DNA from 2 places in the Streptococcus sp. E17BB genome. Region 2 is predicted to be linked to the other one. Evidence: predicted binding sites of a transcription regulator. Region 2 holds the regulator's gene; the other holds the start of a gene.
What was found. The regulator HrcA, encoded in region 2, represses chaperone genes, less so after heat shock. The targets are predictions, from matches to a motif close to TTAGCACTCNNNNNNNNNGAGTGCTAA.
Positions count from the first base shown of each region.

Region 1: groES (co-chaperone GroES) is a predicted target of HrcA. The motif match lies at 3,764-3,790, and genes of this name have one in related genera.

Region 1 covers NZ_JBGTZC010000026.1:19,310-26,602, forward strand. Annotated here, with positions in the region: gene ACERC7_RS07425 (hypothetical protein) at 1-306, opposite strand, end outside; gene ACERC7_RS07430 (class I SAM-dependent methyltransferase) at 364-1,077, opposite strand; gene ACERC7_RS07435 (single-stranded DNA-binding protein) at 1,156-1,551, shown strand; gene groL (chaperonin GroEL) at 1,793-3,415, opposite strand; gene groES (co-chaperone GroES) at 3,430-3,717, opposite strand; gene ACERC7_RS07450 (hypothetical protein) at 4,110-4,880, opposite strand; gene ACERC7_RS07455 (sugar ABC transporter permease) at 4,971-5,828, opposite strand; gene ACERC7_RS07460 (ABC transporter permease subunit) at 5,829-7,133, opposite strand; gene ACERC7_RS07465 (glycoside hydrolase family 13 protein) at 7,145-7,293, opposite strand, start outside.
Region 2 covers NZ_JBGTZC010000027.1:14,241-21,533, forward strand. Annotated here, with positions in the region: gene adhE (bifunctional acetaldehyde-CoA/alcohol dehydrogenase) at 1-365, shown strand, start outside; gene ACERC7_RS07570 (PadR family transcriptional regulator) at 484-801, shown strand; gene ACERC7_RS07575 (DUF2812 domain-containing protein) at 798-1,313, shown strand; gene ACERC7_RS07580 (hypothetical protein) at 1,315-1,542, shown strand; gene hrcA (heat-inducible transcriptional repressor HrcA) at 1,634-2,668, shown strand; gene grpE (nucleotide exchange factor GrpE) at 2,679-3,209, shown strand; gene dnaK (molecular chaperone DnaK) at 3,630-5,453, shown strand; gene dnaJ (molecular chaperone DnaJ) at 5,886-7,028, shown strand; gene leuS (leucine--tRNA ligase) at 7,280-7,293, shown strand, end outside.

The DNA of each region.
Region 1 (7,293 bases), on a different contig from region 2:
CCCCTCCTGACCATCCACATAAAGCAATAGAGTATGCAATAGGCTAGTGAAAGATCTGGTTAGGGTACGCTCATCACAAGTCCCTAGACCAGTTGTCTGTAGCTGCCTTGTTAGCGTCTCATCGAGCAAACTAGCCAACTGTACCTCATCAACAAGACCATCAAGCAAGTCATGACAAAAGCTGAGATAAACCAGATTGTCACGAACAGCTGGGTCAGGATCACCAATATGACTGAGCAACCACGCCAGTTCCTCACTAGTATAGGGGTGAGATTGATTTAGTTTTTCCTGTAATTGTTTGATCATTTGTGCTAACCTTTCTATTTTAAGTCAAGAACTCTTTCTAAAGTCTTTCGGTAAGGGTTAGGTTGTTACTTTTTCTAGCCAAACATGATGAAAAAAGCTAATATCACGATAAGGACTGTGATCGCAAACTGCCAACTCCATTCTGGTCATGCCTTCCAACCAGCCCATCTCCGACTTAATCTCATTTGGCTGTAGGGCATAGAAGGTTCGAATCCCCTGATAACGTTCGATTCTAAACTGTCCTGACTGAACCAATTCTGCCATGTCATAACACCTCTCCTGATTGAATGATGGGCTATGATAATCAGCCCCAGCCAGCAAGTCCATTGCCGTGTCAATCTGATGGTTAAAAACGACAGCCTGCATCACTTTCCCAGCACGGTGATGCTTGACGATAGACAACTGACCTGACGGGGTCAGCAAACGATGAAAGGCAGTCAAGTAGGTCGGATAATCTTCCATTGCAACATATTCCAAGACATTGTGGCAGATGATGACATCAAAACTGGCATCTGGAAACTGGTCAAGTAAGTCGATTGAGCCGTGATGTTTGGATAAGTTTTGGTGTTCCTGATGATAGAGCATCTCAGCTGACGGGTCAACAGCCACAACCGTATTGTTTTGACTGAGGAAATCAGCTGTCAAACAAAACCCTGCCCCAAAATCCAAGACACGCTTCCCTTTAACTTCCTTTAATTGGTCAAATAACACCTGATAAAAAATTTTTCCCCAAGGTTGCTCAAGAGTTTGGCGATAATGTGCAATATCCATCACTTTTTTCTCCTTTTTTTTTGATAATTATATCATTTTTTCAACCCTTTTACGAATACCCTATTAGGAGGAAATGATATGTATAATAAAGTTGTTTTAATTGGCAGATTGACTGCCGTGCCAGAAATGATCAAAACACCTAACGATAAATCGGTCACACGGGTGTCGCTTGCCGTCAACAGGCGGTTCAAGTCCCAAAATGGGGAGCGTAGCGCAGACTTCATCAACGTTGTCTTCTGGGGACGTCAAGCTGAGACCCTAGCCAGTTACGGTGGCAAGGGTACGCTCGTTTCGATTGATGGCGAACTGCGTACTAGAAAATATGACAAAAATGGTTCAACCCGCTATATCACTGAGGTGCTGGGGCACAGTTTCCAACTCTTAGAAAGCCGTGCTCAACGTGCTATCAGAGAAAATAATGTCGGTCAAGACTTAGCAGACCTCGTCTTGGAGGAGGAAGAACTGCCCTTCTGAAAGGATGTTTATCCTCATAGTACCCCTTGTCCCCGTCCGACTCGCCCAGAAAGCAATCTCCCTTGGTGGCTGAATTGGTGAGGGAAAATCATTAAAACATAATCACCAGTTAGGGATAAGCTTCTCTTAGTTAACATCAAATGAATCATCACAAAAACGAGCAAGACAGGGTTCTGGACAGCAGAACACCAATCTTGCTCGTTTTATCTATCAGACGAAAGGTTTGCTCAGCCTAGTTGCCTTACATCATGCCGCCCATCATACCTGGATCCATAGCTGGGGCAGCTGGTTTTGGTTCTGGCTTGTTAGCCACAACAGCTTCAGTAGTCAAGATGAGGCCAGCTACTGACGCCGCATTTTGTAGGGCCGAACGAGTTACCTTCACAGGGTCGATAATGCCGGCTTCTAGCATATCTACCCATTCACCAGTTGCAGCATTAAAGCCGTGACCAGCTGGGCTATTTTTTAATTTATCGATGACAACAGACCCCTCAAAACCAGCGTTGAGAGCAATCTGGCGAACAGGTTCTTCCAGCGCACGCTGGACGATGTTGCGACCAGTTGCTTCGTCACTCGTCAAATCTAGAGCCGCCACGGCTGCGATAACGTTGACCAGAGCAGTACCACCACCAGCAACGATGCCTTCTTCAACAGCAGCACGGGTCGCATTGAGTGCATCCTCAATGCGGAGTTTCATCTCCTTGAGTTCGGTCTCAGTCGCCGCACCAACCTTGATCACAGCGACACCACCAGAGAGCTTAGCCAACCGTTCTTGAAGTTTCTCGCGATCAAATTCAGAGGTCGTTGTCTCGATTTGAGACTTAATGATGTTAATGCGGTTAGCAATAGCTGACGCGTCACCTGCCCCCTCGACAATGACTGTGCTATCCTTATCGACAGAGACCTTAACCGCTTGACCGAGAGCTACCATGCTGGCATCTTTGAGGTCAAGTCCCAAATCATCAGTGATAACTGTTCCGCCTGTCAAGATAGCGATGTCTTCTAGCATCGACTTACGACGATCGCCGAAGCCAGGAGCCTTGACGGCAACTACATTGAAGGTGCCACGGATTTTGTTGAGCACCAAGGTTGGCAAGGCTTCACCGTCCACATCATCAGCAATAATGAGGAGCGGACGGTTGGTCTTGAGAATCTCTTCTAAGAGTGGAAGAATGTCCTGAATGTTTGAGATTTTCTTATCCGTGATGAGGATAAATGGGTTGTCTAGGTCAGCAACCATTTTTTCATTGTCCGTCACCATGTACTGAGACAGGTAACCTCGGTCAAACTGCATGCCCTCAACCACTTCGAGTTCAGTCTCCATTCCACGAGACTCTTCGATAGTGATGACACCATCACGACCGACCTTCTCCATGGCTTCTGAGATATACTCACCAACCTTTTCAGAACGTGAGGACACTGCTGCCACCTGAGCGATTTCCTCTTTATTTGCAACTGCTTGAGCTTGATGTTTAAGTTCTGTCACGGCAACATTTACCGCAGCTTCAATCCCGCGACGGATACCGATTGGGTTAGCACCGGCTGTGACGTTTTTCAGACCTTCACGAACGATAGCTTGGGTCAAAACGGTCGCCGTTGTGGTCCCATCACCGGCGATGTCATTGGTTTTTGAAGCCACTTCTGACACCAGCTTTGCCCCCATGTTTTCAAAATGATCCTCCAGCTCAATTTCCTTAGCGATGGTTACCCCATCGTTAGTGATGAGCGGTGAACCGAAAGCTTTTTCAAGCACAACATTACGCCCTTTAGGGCCAAGGGTTACTTTAACTGTATTAGCGAGGATGTCCACCCCACGCACCATGCTCTCACGAGCATCTGCTGAAAATTTAATATCTTTTGCCATGATCACTTTCCTCCCTATGCTTCAATAATGGCGACGATGTCTGCTTCACGCACAATGAGTAGCTCTTCACCCTCATGCTTGACCGCAAGACCAGCTGAGCGATCGACCAGAACTGTCTGATTAACGGTGACACTTGGAGACACCAACTCACCCGTCAGCGTCCGAATGCCCTCACCGACAGCCAAGACTTGGGCGGTCTTGGTCGCTTCACGGCTAGCACCTGCTAGCACAAAGCCACCAACCGTCTGTTCCTCTTCTTTTGCAACGCGCACCAACACGCGGTCGCCTAATGGTTTTAACATGATTTATCCTCCATTTTTAGGGTAATAGCAGAGCTGAGCCCTGTTTTTAGCACTCTATCCTATAGAGCGCTAATGCTACCCTCTATTCTACCACTTGGTCAGAAATAGTCAAGAAAAAAAGTTGCTGATTAAACAGTAATAGAGGCAGGAACAAAAGTCCTAGCCTCCCTTTTTATTATTGTTGCCAAAGTCAGACGCAAAGGTTTTGAGCAACTCTTATCAGCTTTGCCGATTTTAGAGTTGCCAAAGTTCCACTGAATCTTTGGAAGTTGGAAATAGAGCGGACAACGTCCGTGTCAAAGAAAGTCTAGGAAGAGACCTTTTCGACTTCTAAACGTTCAAAATTAAATAAAGTGAGGAAATATCAAATTCTGCCGAATGCCCACTCTCATCTAGGTATCTCTGAAGCGAGTTTTGAAAAAGACAAAGACCACAGCCAACACAAAGAGGATATTTTGCGTCATGACGATGGTAGGCAATTCCTGACCGGTTAACCCAAACCCAAAGGCCAGTAAAGTTGGCAGACCGAGACAGGTTAAGGTCAGATTATAAGCTTGTTTGAACCCCTTGATGTCAAACCATTTGGTCAGGGAAGCCAGAAAAAGAATGCCACTCGCACCAAGCACCAAAAAGATAAAGTTCGTCCCTAAAATCAAGCAAGAACTACTAATCAGAAAAAGACTGACACCAAAACGATTGCTCGTAAACCAGTGGTTAGAGATTGCTGCTGACAGCGCCTCTTTTGAGGAAATATCTTGCTGACTGAGCTGTTGGTAGGGCACAGTGACGACATCAATCTTATCTTTAACGAGTTTTAACTGTTGCTTGCCAAAATGGTAGCTCACCCCGGTCTCTTCTGGTGCCTTATCACCAAAAGTCACTTGGGGAAAGCTCGCTTCCTCAACCATCAACTCACCATCTCTTAATTTTCCCGTTTGCAGATGAGTAATAACCTCTGTGGTTAAGGGCTCGTAAATGCCACTAACCACCCTCTCCAAGGGATAACTCTCCATTTGCCCAACTTGTAGAGAAACAGGAATAAATAAAAGTGACATCAAGAAAATGGTGGTCAAAATAGCCTGCCAGACCGTAAGAGAGGTTCTCTGGGCAAATACCCGCCTAGGCGATAGCAAGCTGGAAAAATAAGACATCGGATAGCGCATCCTTGTAGCTCCTTTCGTAGAAAGAGTGGGACAAGATCTCTTGCCACCACTCTTAAACTGATTTGAGATGTTATTAAACCTTCTCTTATTCTATCCTTTTGTCCCACCTTTTGTCAAACCAGACACAAAGTTTTTCTGGAGCATGAAGAAGAGGATTGAGATTGGCACAGCAATCAAAATAGCTCCCGCTGCAAAAAGTGTGACACGTTGGTTCTTGGCATCAGAGATAAAGGTCTGAAGCCCAACCGCAACAGTATAGTATTCTTGTGAGCGAAGCAAGAACTTAGCGAGCATGAAATCTCCAAACGGTCCCATAAAGGCCCAAAGTGCCTGAACGGCAATCATTGGCTTGACGAGGGGAAGAACAATTTGCCACAAAATCCGCAAATGTCCTGCGCCGTCGAGTTTAGCAGATTCGTCCAAGTCATACGGTACCGTATCAAAGTAGCCTTTCATCAGCCAAGCATTCATCGGGATACCACCACCAACGTAAATCAGAATCAAGAACCAGTACTGGTTAAGGGCGTTGAAGAGCCAGGCCATAACAAAGTAGGCAGTCAGAGCAGCCATGGTTGGCACCATTTGAATCACTAAGAAGAACAATAAACTTTTTTTCTTGCCGTAAAAGTTATAACGACTATACGCATACCCTGTCAGAGTGATCACCGTCACTTGGATAATCATGGTGAAAAAGGCCACGATAATCGTATTGAGGTACCAACGCCCATAAAGCGTCTCAGTGAACAAGCGACTAAAGTTATTAAGCGTGAAATTGCTCGTTAGATCAAACGTAAAGGCTGTCACATTCCCTGGGCGAAAAGCTGAGCTAACCGTTACCATGATTGGGAACAAGATAATCGTTGCTAACAAGAGCAAATAGACGTAGGTAAAGAATTGTGTCAGAAATTTTTTCCGTTTGACAGAGCTTGAAAATTGTTTAGAAGCCATCTATCTATCCTCCATATTAAACGCATTGAATTTTTTAAAGGTGATAAGTGACACAGAAATGACAATCATTGAGATAATCAACGTCACCGCAGATGCCATTGAAAATTGTGGCGATGTTTGAGTGGTCAACTTATAAATCCAAGAAATCAAGATATCTGTTGCACCAGCACCACCACCGACACTACCTGGTCCACCGTTGTTAAAGAGATAGATGATGGAGAAGTTATTAAAGTTAAACGTATACTGAGAAATAAAAGTCGGCGCAGCAACTGCCAAAATCATTGGTAAGGTGATTTTCCAGAATTTCTGCCAAGCCGTTGCCCCATCAATAATCGCCGCCTCATACAAATCAGACGGAATAGATTGCAGAATCCCTGAGACTAAAATGTAGATGTAAGGGAAGCCGAGCCAGCCTTGCACCATAATGACAGCTACTTTTGTCCAAAACGGATCTGTTTTCCATGGAATGAGACCAAAATCAACAAAAGGAATCAGTTTTTCCAAGAACGGCAACACCTGCACATTCATCGCACCGATGGAGTCATTAAAGAAGTTACCAAAACTCATGATAGAGATAAAGGCTGGAACAGCCCAAGGGAGCAAGAAGATAACCCCAAATACCCGCTTAAACTTGATGAATGGCTGATTAGCAATAATAGCTGTCGCTACCCCAATAACAATCTGAAGGGTTGAGGCAAGAATCGTCCAAATAAAGGTCCATTTCAACACCGCAGAGAAAGCCGTTCTAAAGGTGCTGAGTTGAACGATATTGATGAAGTTTTTAAATCCAATCCAGTCCAATAACCGCTGTGGCGGAATATGTTTAAAATCGTAGTTGGTAAAGGCAATAAAGAGCGTTACCATAACAGGAAAGACAATCGCAAAGGCCATCGCCAGATAAGCAGGAATGGTCAGCAAGTAAGGAAAACCGTTCTCATAAATAGAGTGAAGCGTCTCTTTTGCAGTGAGCGGGATTTTGACCCCGTCACGAACCAGTCTAGCAGTATAATGCGCATCTCTCATCGTTGCTACATGAATAAAGAGCATGATGATAAAGAAAATAATCTGCATTGATCCTTTGATCAGAAGAAACAAAGAGTGATCAACACCAGGGGTTGTTCCCAGAGTGATTAACCCTTGAATCGCTGGAATCCCAAAGGTCAGGATTTCAAGGATTTCTAGTGCAAAGACACCAAGAAGCATCAATCCTTTTGCTTTTTGACCGTTATAAAGTTGTCCAAGTCCTAAAATGAGGGATAGCCACATGGCTTTTTGGGGACTGTGATGTTGTGAATCGTTTGTCATAATGACCCTTTCTACAATAGATGATGAATTAAGAAGCCATGGGTTGCTAAGTTTGTGTCGATCAACCCGTTAGCGATGACTAACTGGCCAACAGAAATTTCTCGCTCCTGCCCCTTGTTAATGAGTAATTCAATGACCTGAGATGGTGTGTGTCGCCGGA
Region 2 (7,293 bases):
GCTACAATGGTACTCGCCCATCTAAGACGACAACATGGCCGAAGTACAACTACTGGAAAGCGGATGTGAAATTCCAAGAAATCGCTCGTATGCTTGGTTTGCCATGCGCTACACCGGAAGAAGCGGTTGAGGCTTACGCTAAAGCTGTGTATGACCTCGGTGTGCGTGTCGGTATCAAGATGAACCTACGTGACCAAGGTGTCGACGAGAAAGAACTCAAGAAATACTCTCGTGAATTGGCTCTTCTGGCTTACGAAGACCAATGTTCACCAGCTAACCCACGCTTGCCAATGGTTGACCACATGCAAGAAATCATCGAAGACGCCTACTACGGCTACGCAGAACGCCCAGGACGTCGGAAGTAAAAAAATAAAAGGAAAAGCGATCAGGTAAACTGATTGCTTTTTTCTTGACAAGACTATCGCACTGCGATATAATCAATGTATAACGAACCTCGATATATCAAGAGACGAAAGGAGTGCTATGCAGGAGAAGATTAAGCGGGTCTACATTCCCATGACCGAGACGGCTTTTTATATCCTCTTTGCCTTACAAGAGGAGCGGCACGGGTATGAGATTACCCAGCGGACCAAGGAGCTAACTACTGGACAGGTCATCATCAGCCCTGGCACCATGTACGGCACCTTATCCAAGATGGAAAAGGATGGCTTGATTGCCTTCAAACGAGAAGAAGAAAAACGCAAGCTCTACCAGATAACTGCCCTGGGTAGGGAGATTCTGGCTCTAGAGTTGACACGGATCGAACGCCTATATAAAACCAGCAGAGGAGAAAGCCTATGACAACCAAGACGGAAGTGAAATTCTTTTTTATCACCGATTTTGAGGAGGAAGCCAACTACCTGACGGCCATGCACCGCAAGGGCTGGAAGCTGACCAAGATTCGCTTTGACTGCCTCTTTCATTTTGAAGAAACGGCGCCTCAAGAAGTGGTCTATCGCTTGGATTTTAAGGATAATGGCAGAGCTGACCAGGAGACTTACTACCAGCTCTATCGGGATTATGGTTGGGAACCTGTAACGACCTGCAACAGCTTTGAGATTTTTAGAAAACCTGCCAGCCAAGTGGAAGATGATGATATTTTCAGTGATGAGACCAGTCGCTGGGAGATGATTCGACAAATTTTTATAAGACGGTTTTTGATTTTGTTGAGCATGGTTGTCTTGACTATTGCTGGCGGCTCATTCTTTAATAAGCTAGATTTAGCGGTGACAGTTGCCATGATTGATGTACCGATTTGTTTTTATGTCGGTTACCGTTTTTACCAATTATGGAAGAAATACAGAAGGAACTAATATGAAAAAACAACCAATCGCAGCTCTGCTACTGAATGTTGTGACTTTTGTCAGCTTTGTTTTGCCACGGACAGACCTATCAGCCACAACTCTTTCTGACTGGGGGGGTCAATCTTCTGGCTCTGGTTCAGCTAGTCGTGATGTCACTTTTAGTGATTCGATTCTTCAGACAAAAGAAGTCTTCTCGGTCTTAAGACTGAAATTAGCACTCTTGGTAAAAGAGTGCTAATTTTTTCTTGACAAGGAGAGAGGATGGTGTATAATAGGAGTATAAGATTTAGCACTCGATACTTTAGAGTGCTAATAGAAAGGAGCTCGCTATGATTACCCAACGGCAGACAGAGATTCTGAATCTGATTGTGGAGCTCTTTACCCAGCACCATGAGCCGATTGGCTCCAAAGCCTTGCAAGACGTCTTGTCATCTAGTTCGGCGACCATTCGCAACGACATGGCAAAACTTGAGCAGTTGGGCTTGCTGGAAAAGGCGCATACCTCAAGCGGTCGCCTGCCTAGCCGAGCTGGGTTTCAGTATTTCGTGACCCACACGCTCAATCGAGAGTGGATGGACGAGGCGGATGTCTATCAGGTGGTCAAAGCCTTTGACTTTGAAGCCTTTCGCCTAGAGGATATCTTGGAGCGGGCGGCACAGGTCCTGGCAGAGATGACAGGTTACACGGCTGTCTTGCTCGATGTGGAGCCGACCCAGCAACGCTTGACCAAGTTTGATGTGGTGCAGCTGAGTAGCCATGACGCCTTAGCTGTCTTGACACTCGATGCTTCTAAGCCTGTCACCGTTCAGTTTGCCATTCCAAAAAACTGGTTGACACGGGATTTAGCGACCCTCAAGCAGTTGGTTGATGAGCGTTTCATCGGGCAAACGGTCTTGGACATCCACTACCGCCTGCGGACGGAGATTCCTCAAGTGGTGCAGCGCTATTTCACCACGACGGACAATGTGCTGGATGTCATGGACTATCTTTTTCAGCCCCTTTTTCAAGACACTGTCTTTGTCGCTGGGAAAATGGCTACGCTGACCTACGGCAGTCCAGAGACCTATCAGTTTTTGGATAGCCCACAAGCCTTGGCAGTCAGCCTGCGGTCAACCGTGACAGAGCAGGAGACGACCGCTATCTTGGTCGGTGATGCACGAGAGTCTGTCTTGAGTGAGCTGACCGTCATTCATCACCGCTTTCCAGTCCCTTATCGGGGCATGGGGCAGATGAGCTTGATAGGACCGATTGACATGGATTACCATCGGCAGATGAGCCTCATCAATGTCATCAGTCGAGTCCTCTTCATGAAGCTGCAAGACTATTACCGCTATCTCAATAGCAATCATTATGAAGTACATTAAAGGAGGAAGCATGTCAGAAGAAGTGAAACAAGACGACATTCTTGAAGAAGAAGGTGTCGACGAATCAGTAGAAGTAACCGAAGAAGTCACTGAAAGTCCAGAAAAAACAGAGCTGGAAATGGCGACTGAGCGAGCAGAAGAGTTTGAAAACAAATACCTGCGAGCCCACGCTGAAATGCAAAACATTCAGCGACGTGCCAGTGAAGAACGCCAGACCCTGCAACGCTACCGTTCGCAGGACTTGGCCAAAAAAATCTTGCCTAGTCTGGACAACTTAGAGCGTGCCTTAGCTGTTGAAGGCTTGACGGACGACGTCAAAAAAGGCATCGAAATGGTGCAAGATAGTCTCCTCCAAGCCCTGAAAGAAGAAGGCGTCGAAGAGGTTGAGACAACAACTTTTGATCCAAATCTCCACATGGCAGTTCAAACCCTACCAGCTGATGACGACAACCCAGCAGACACCATCGCTCAAGTCTTCCAAAAAGGCTACAAACTCCATGAACGCCTGCTTAGACCATCTATGGTGGTGGTGTACAATTAGTCTATAATGATGGGCATTAACGTGCTTTATCATTAGACGGAACCGCTATGGCGGATTGCCTAGACTCCTTACTAGTTCGATAGCAAAATGGTATCGATTTTGCTATCTCACGTCGCAATTACACTATACAATGTTAATAGCTAATCAAAAAAATAAATATGTCCGAAATGACGATAAACTATGAAAATAAGAAATAAAATTGCTATTTCGGGTGCTTCAGCAATGAAGCGAACGAAGTGAGCCATTCCGATACTCTTCGCCGTAGTGGCAGTGAGATAAGCGATTGTTTCGCTTATCTCACGACGGAATTTTTGAGACTTTAGGCTCAAAAGTTAGCTATGAAACGCCGGAGGCGGTTGCTAGCATCCGCACTACCTAAGAAGAGGATCAATAAAAATAACTTTAAAAGAGGTAACACACATGTCTAAAATTATCGGTATTGACTTAGGTACAACTAACTCAGCAGTAGCAGTTCTTGAAGGAACTGAGAGCAAAATCATCGCTAACCCAGAAGGGAACCGCACTACTCCATCTGTTGTGTCCTTCAAAAATGGCGAAATTATCGTTGGTGACGCGGCAAAACGCCAAGCAGTGACCAACCCAGATACCATCATCTCCATCAAATCTAAAATGGGGACTTCTGAAAAAGTATCTGCCAACGGCAAAGAATACACCCCACAAGAAATCTCAGCCATGATTCTGCAATACCTCAAAGGCTATGCAGAAGATTACCTTGGCGAGAAAGTGACTAAGGCAGTTATCACTGTTCCTGCCTACTTCAACGACGCGCAACGTCAAGCGACCAAAGACGCTGGTAAAATCGCTGGTCTGGAAGTAGAGCGTATCGTCAACGAGCCAACCGCAGCAGCTCTGGCTTATGGTCTTGACAAGACAGACAAAGAAGAAAAAATCTTGGTCTTTGACCTTGGTGGTGGTACCTTTGACGTGTCTATCCTAGAACTCGGTGATGGGGTCTTCGACGTTCTCGCCACTGCTGGTGACAACAAACTTGGTGGTGATGACTTCGACCAGAAAATCATCGACCACATGGTGGCAGAATTCAAGAAAGAAAACGGCATTGACTTGTCAGCTGACAAGATGGCTCTCCAACGCTTGAAAGATGCAGCTGAAAAAGCTAAGAAAGACCTGTCAGGTGTGACCCAAACTCAAATTAGCTTGCCGTTCATCACTGCGGGAGCAGCTGGACCACTCCACTTGGAAATGACCCTGACTCGTGCGAAATTTGATGAATTGACCCATGACTTGGTAGAGCGTACCAAAGTGCCTGTTCGTCAAGCTCTTTCTGACGCTGGTTTGTCAGCTTCTGAAATTGATGAAGTTATCCTCGTTGGTGGTTCAACCCGTATTCCAGCGGTGGTTGAAGCTGTCCGTAAAGAAACAGGTAAAGAACCAAACAAATCTGTTAACCCTGACGAAGTCGTTGCTATGGGTGCCGCTATCCAAGGTGGTGTCATCACTGGTGATGTGAAAGACGTTGTTCTCTTGGACGTTACGCCATTGTCACTCGGTATCGAGACTATGGGTGGGGTCTTCACTAAACTCATCGATCGTAACACCACTATCCCAACTTCTAAATCACAAGTCTTCTCAACAGCGGCTGATAACCAGCCTGCCGTAGACATCCATGTTCTTCAAGGTGAGCGCCCGATGGCAGCAGACAACAAAACACTTGGTCGCTTCCAGTTGACAGATATTCCAGCAGCGCCTCGCGGTATCCCTCAAATCGAAGTAACTTTCGACATTGACAAGAACGGTATCGTCTCTGTTAAGGCCAAAGACCTTGGGACACAAAAAGAACAAACCATTGTCATCAAGTCTAACGATGGCTTGTCTGAAGAAGAAATTGAGCGCATGATGAAGGACGCTGAAGACAACGCTGAAGCTGATGCGAAGCGTAAAGAAGAAGTGGATCTTCGTAACGACGTGGACCAAGCCATCTTTGCGACTGAAAAGACCATCAAGGAAACTGAAGGCAAAGGCTTTGACGCCGAGCGTGACGCTGCCCAAGCTGCTTTGGACGAACTCAAAGCTGCCCAAGAAGCTAACAATTTGGATGACATGAAAGTTAAATTTGACAACCTCAATGAGAAAGCGCAAGCCTTGGCGGTGAAAATGTATGAGCAAGCCGCAGCAGCTCAGCAAGCTGCCGCAGGCGCAGAAGGTGCTAGCCAAGCTAACCCAGCAGGTGACGATGTCGTAGACGGCGAGTTTACGGAGAAGTAATGCACCAACATTGATTGTTGCTAAAGCAACTAATCAATGAACGCCAGTCGCTATTCTGGCGACTGGCTAGGTGCCTTACTAGATGATTCGGGAAGTTATTATCGAACTTCCTGAATAGTCGTCGTCTCTGTACAGTTGAATACCGTTGTTGTACAATAAACATTCAAACCAGAGGTTGATACCCAGCCTCTGGTTTTCGGGTAATGGAAAAAGTTTCCAACTAAATGTGACTTGCTGCTCTGCTATGGCGAGCGAAGCGAGCTCTTAACGGATACTTTTCGCCGTAGCAAGAGTGAGGATAGCGATTTGTCGCAATTCTCACGGCGGTCTTCTGAGACTTTGGCTCAGAATTTAGCCATGGAACTCCGAAGGAGATCGCTGGCGTCCGTGCTACTTAAGAAAAGTATCAAGAAAAAACCGAAAGGTAAAATTATGAACAATACAGAATACTACGACCGATTAGGCGTCTCTAAGTCTGCGTCGCAAGACGAGATTAAAAAGGCTTATCGGAAATTATCTAAAAAATACCACCCAGACATCAACAAGGAAGCTGGGGCGGAGCAAAAATACAAGGGCATCCAAGAGGCCTATGAGACGCTCGGTGACGAGCAAAAACGGGCCAGCTATGACCAGTTTGGACCTGCTGGAGCAGGCGGTGGTTTTGGTGGTGGTGGCTTCGGCGGCTTTGATGGCTTCTCTGGCGGCGGCTTTGGTGGCTTCGAGGACATCTTCTCTAGCTTTTTCGGTGGTGGCGGTGGTTCTCGGAATCCTAATGCCCCTCGTCAGGGCGATGATCTTCAGTATCCAATCCGTATCAGCTTTGAAGAAGCTATCTTTGGTACGGAGAAAGAAATCAGCTACCAACGTCAATCCACTTGTGGGACATGTAGTGGGTCAGGGGCCAAGCCAGGTACCAGTCCTGTGACCTGTGGACGGTGTCATGGTCAAGGGGTGATCAATGTTGATACGCAAACGCCGCTTGGTATGATGCGTCGTCAGATGACTTGTGATGTCTGTCACGGACGAGGCAAGGAGATCAAAGACCCATGTCAGACCTGTCATGGTACAGGTCATGAGACCAAAGTACATAAGCTATCCGTGAAAATACCTGCTGGAGCAGAAACTGGACTGAAACTACGTCATTTAGGCGGTGGAGAAGCAGGTTTCAATGGCGGTCCTTACGGTGACTTATATGTCATCATCACCGTTCTCCAAAGCGATAAATTCAAACGCGATGGCACAACGATTTACTACAGCATGGATATCAATTTTGTTCAGGCTGCTCTTGGTGACACGGTTGAGGTACCGACTGTTCATGGTGCGGTTGAGATGAGCATTCCAGCAGGGACACAGACTGGCAAGACTTTCCGCCTCAAAGGTAAGGGAGCACCGCACATCAGAAGTGGCGCAGTGGGTGACCAGCATGTCACGGTTAATATTGTGACCCCGACCAAACTTAACGACGGTCAGAAAGCTGCGCTCAGAGATTTTGCGGCAGCCAGCGGCTTGGATGATGTCCATCCTAAACGCAAAGGTTTCTTTGACAAGGTGAAAGATGCCCTGGAAGAGTTATAAGAACTGCTCTGCTATTTTTCCAAAGCCCTGCGGGGCTTTTTTGGCGAAATGGTCAGAGAAATCAGAAAATTTTAGGGAATCCAGCTATCAAATTGTCTTAAAATATGATAGAATAAAGAGGCACCTGATAACGTGGGAGCTTGAATAACGCTGCTAAATCAAGTTGATTTTGTCTGGTTTAGCATGACGATATTATTCTAGCAGTAACATGTCGAGGTGAGACTAGAGACGATACGATAAAGGAGAACCTTATGGCAACTTACAA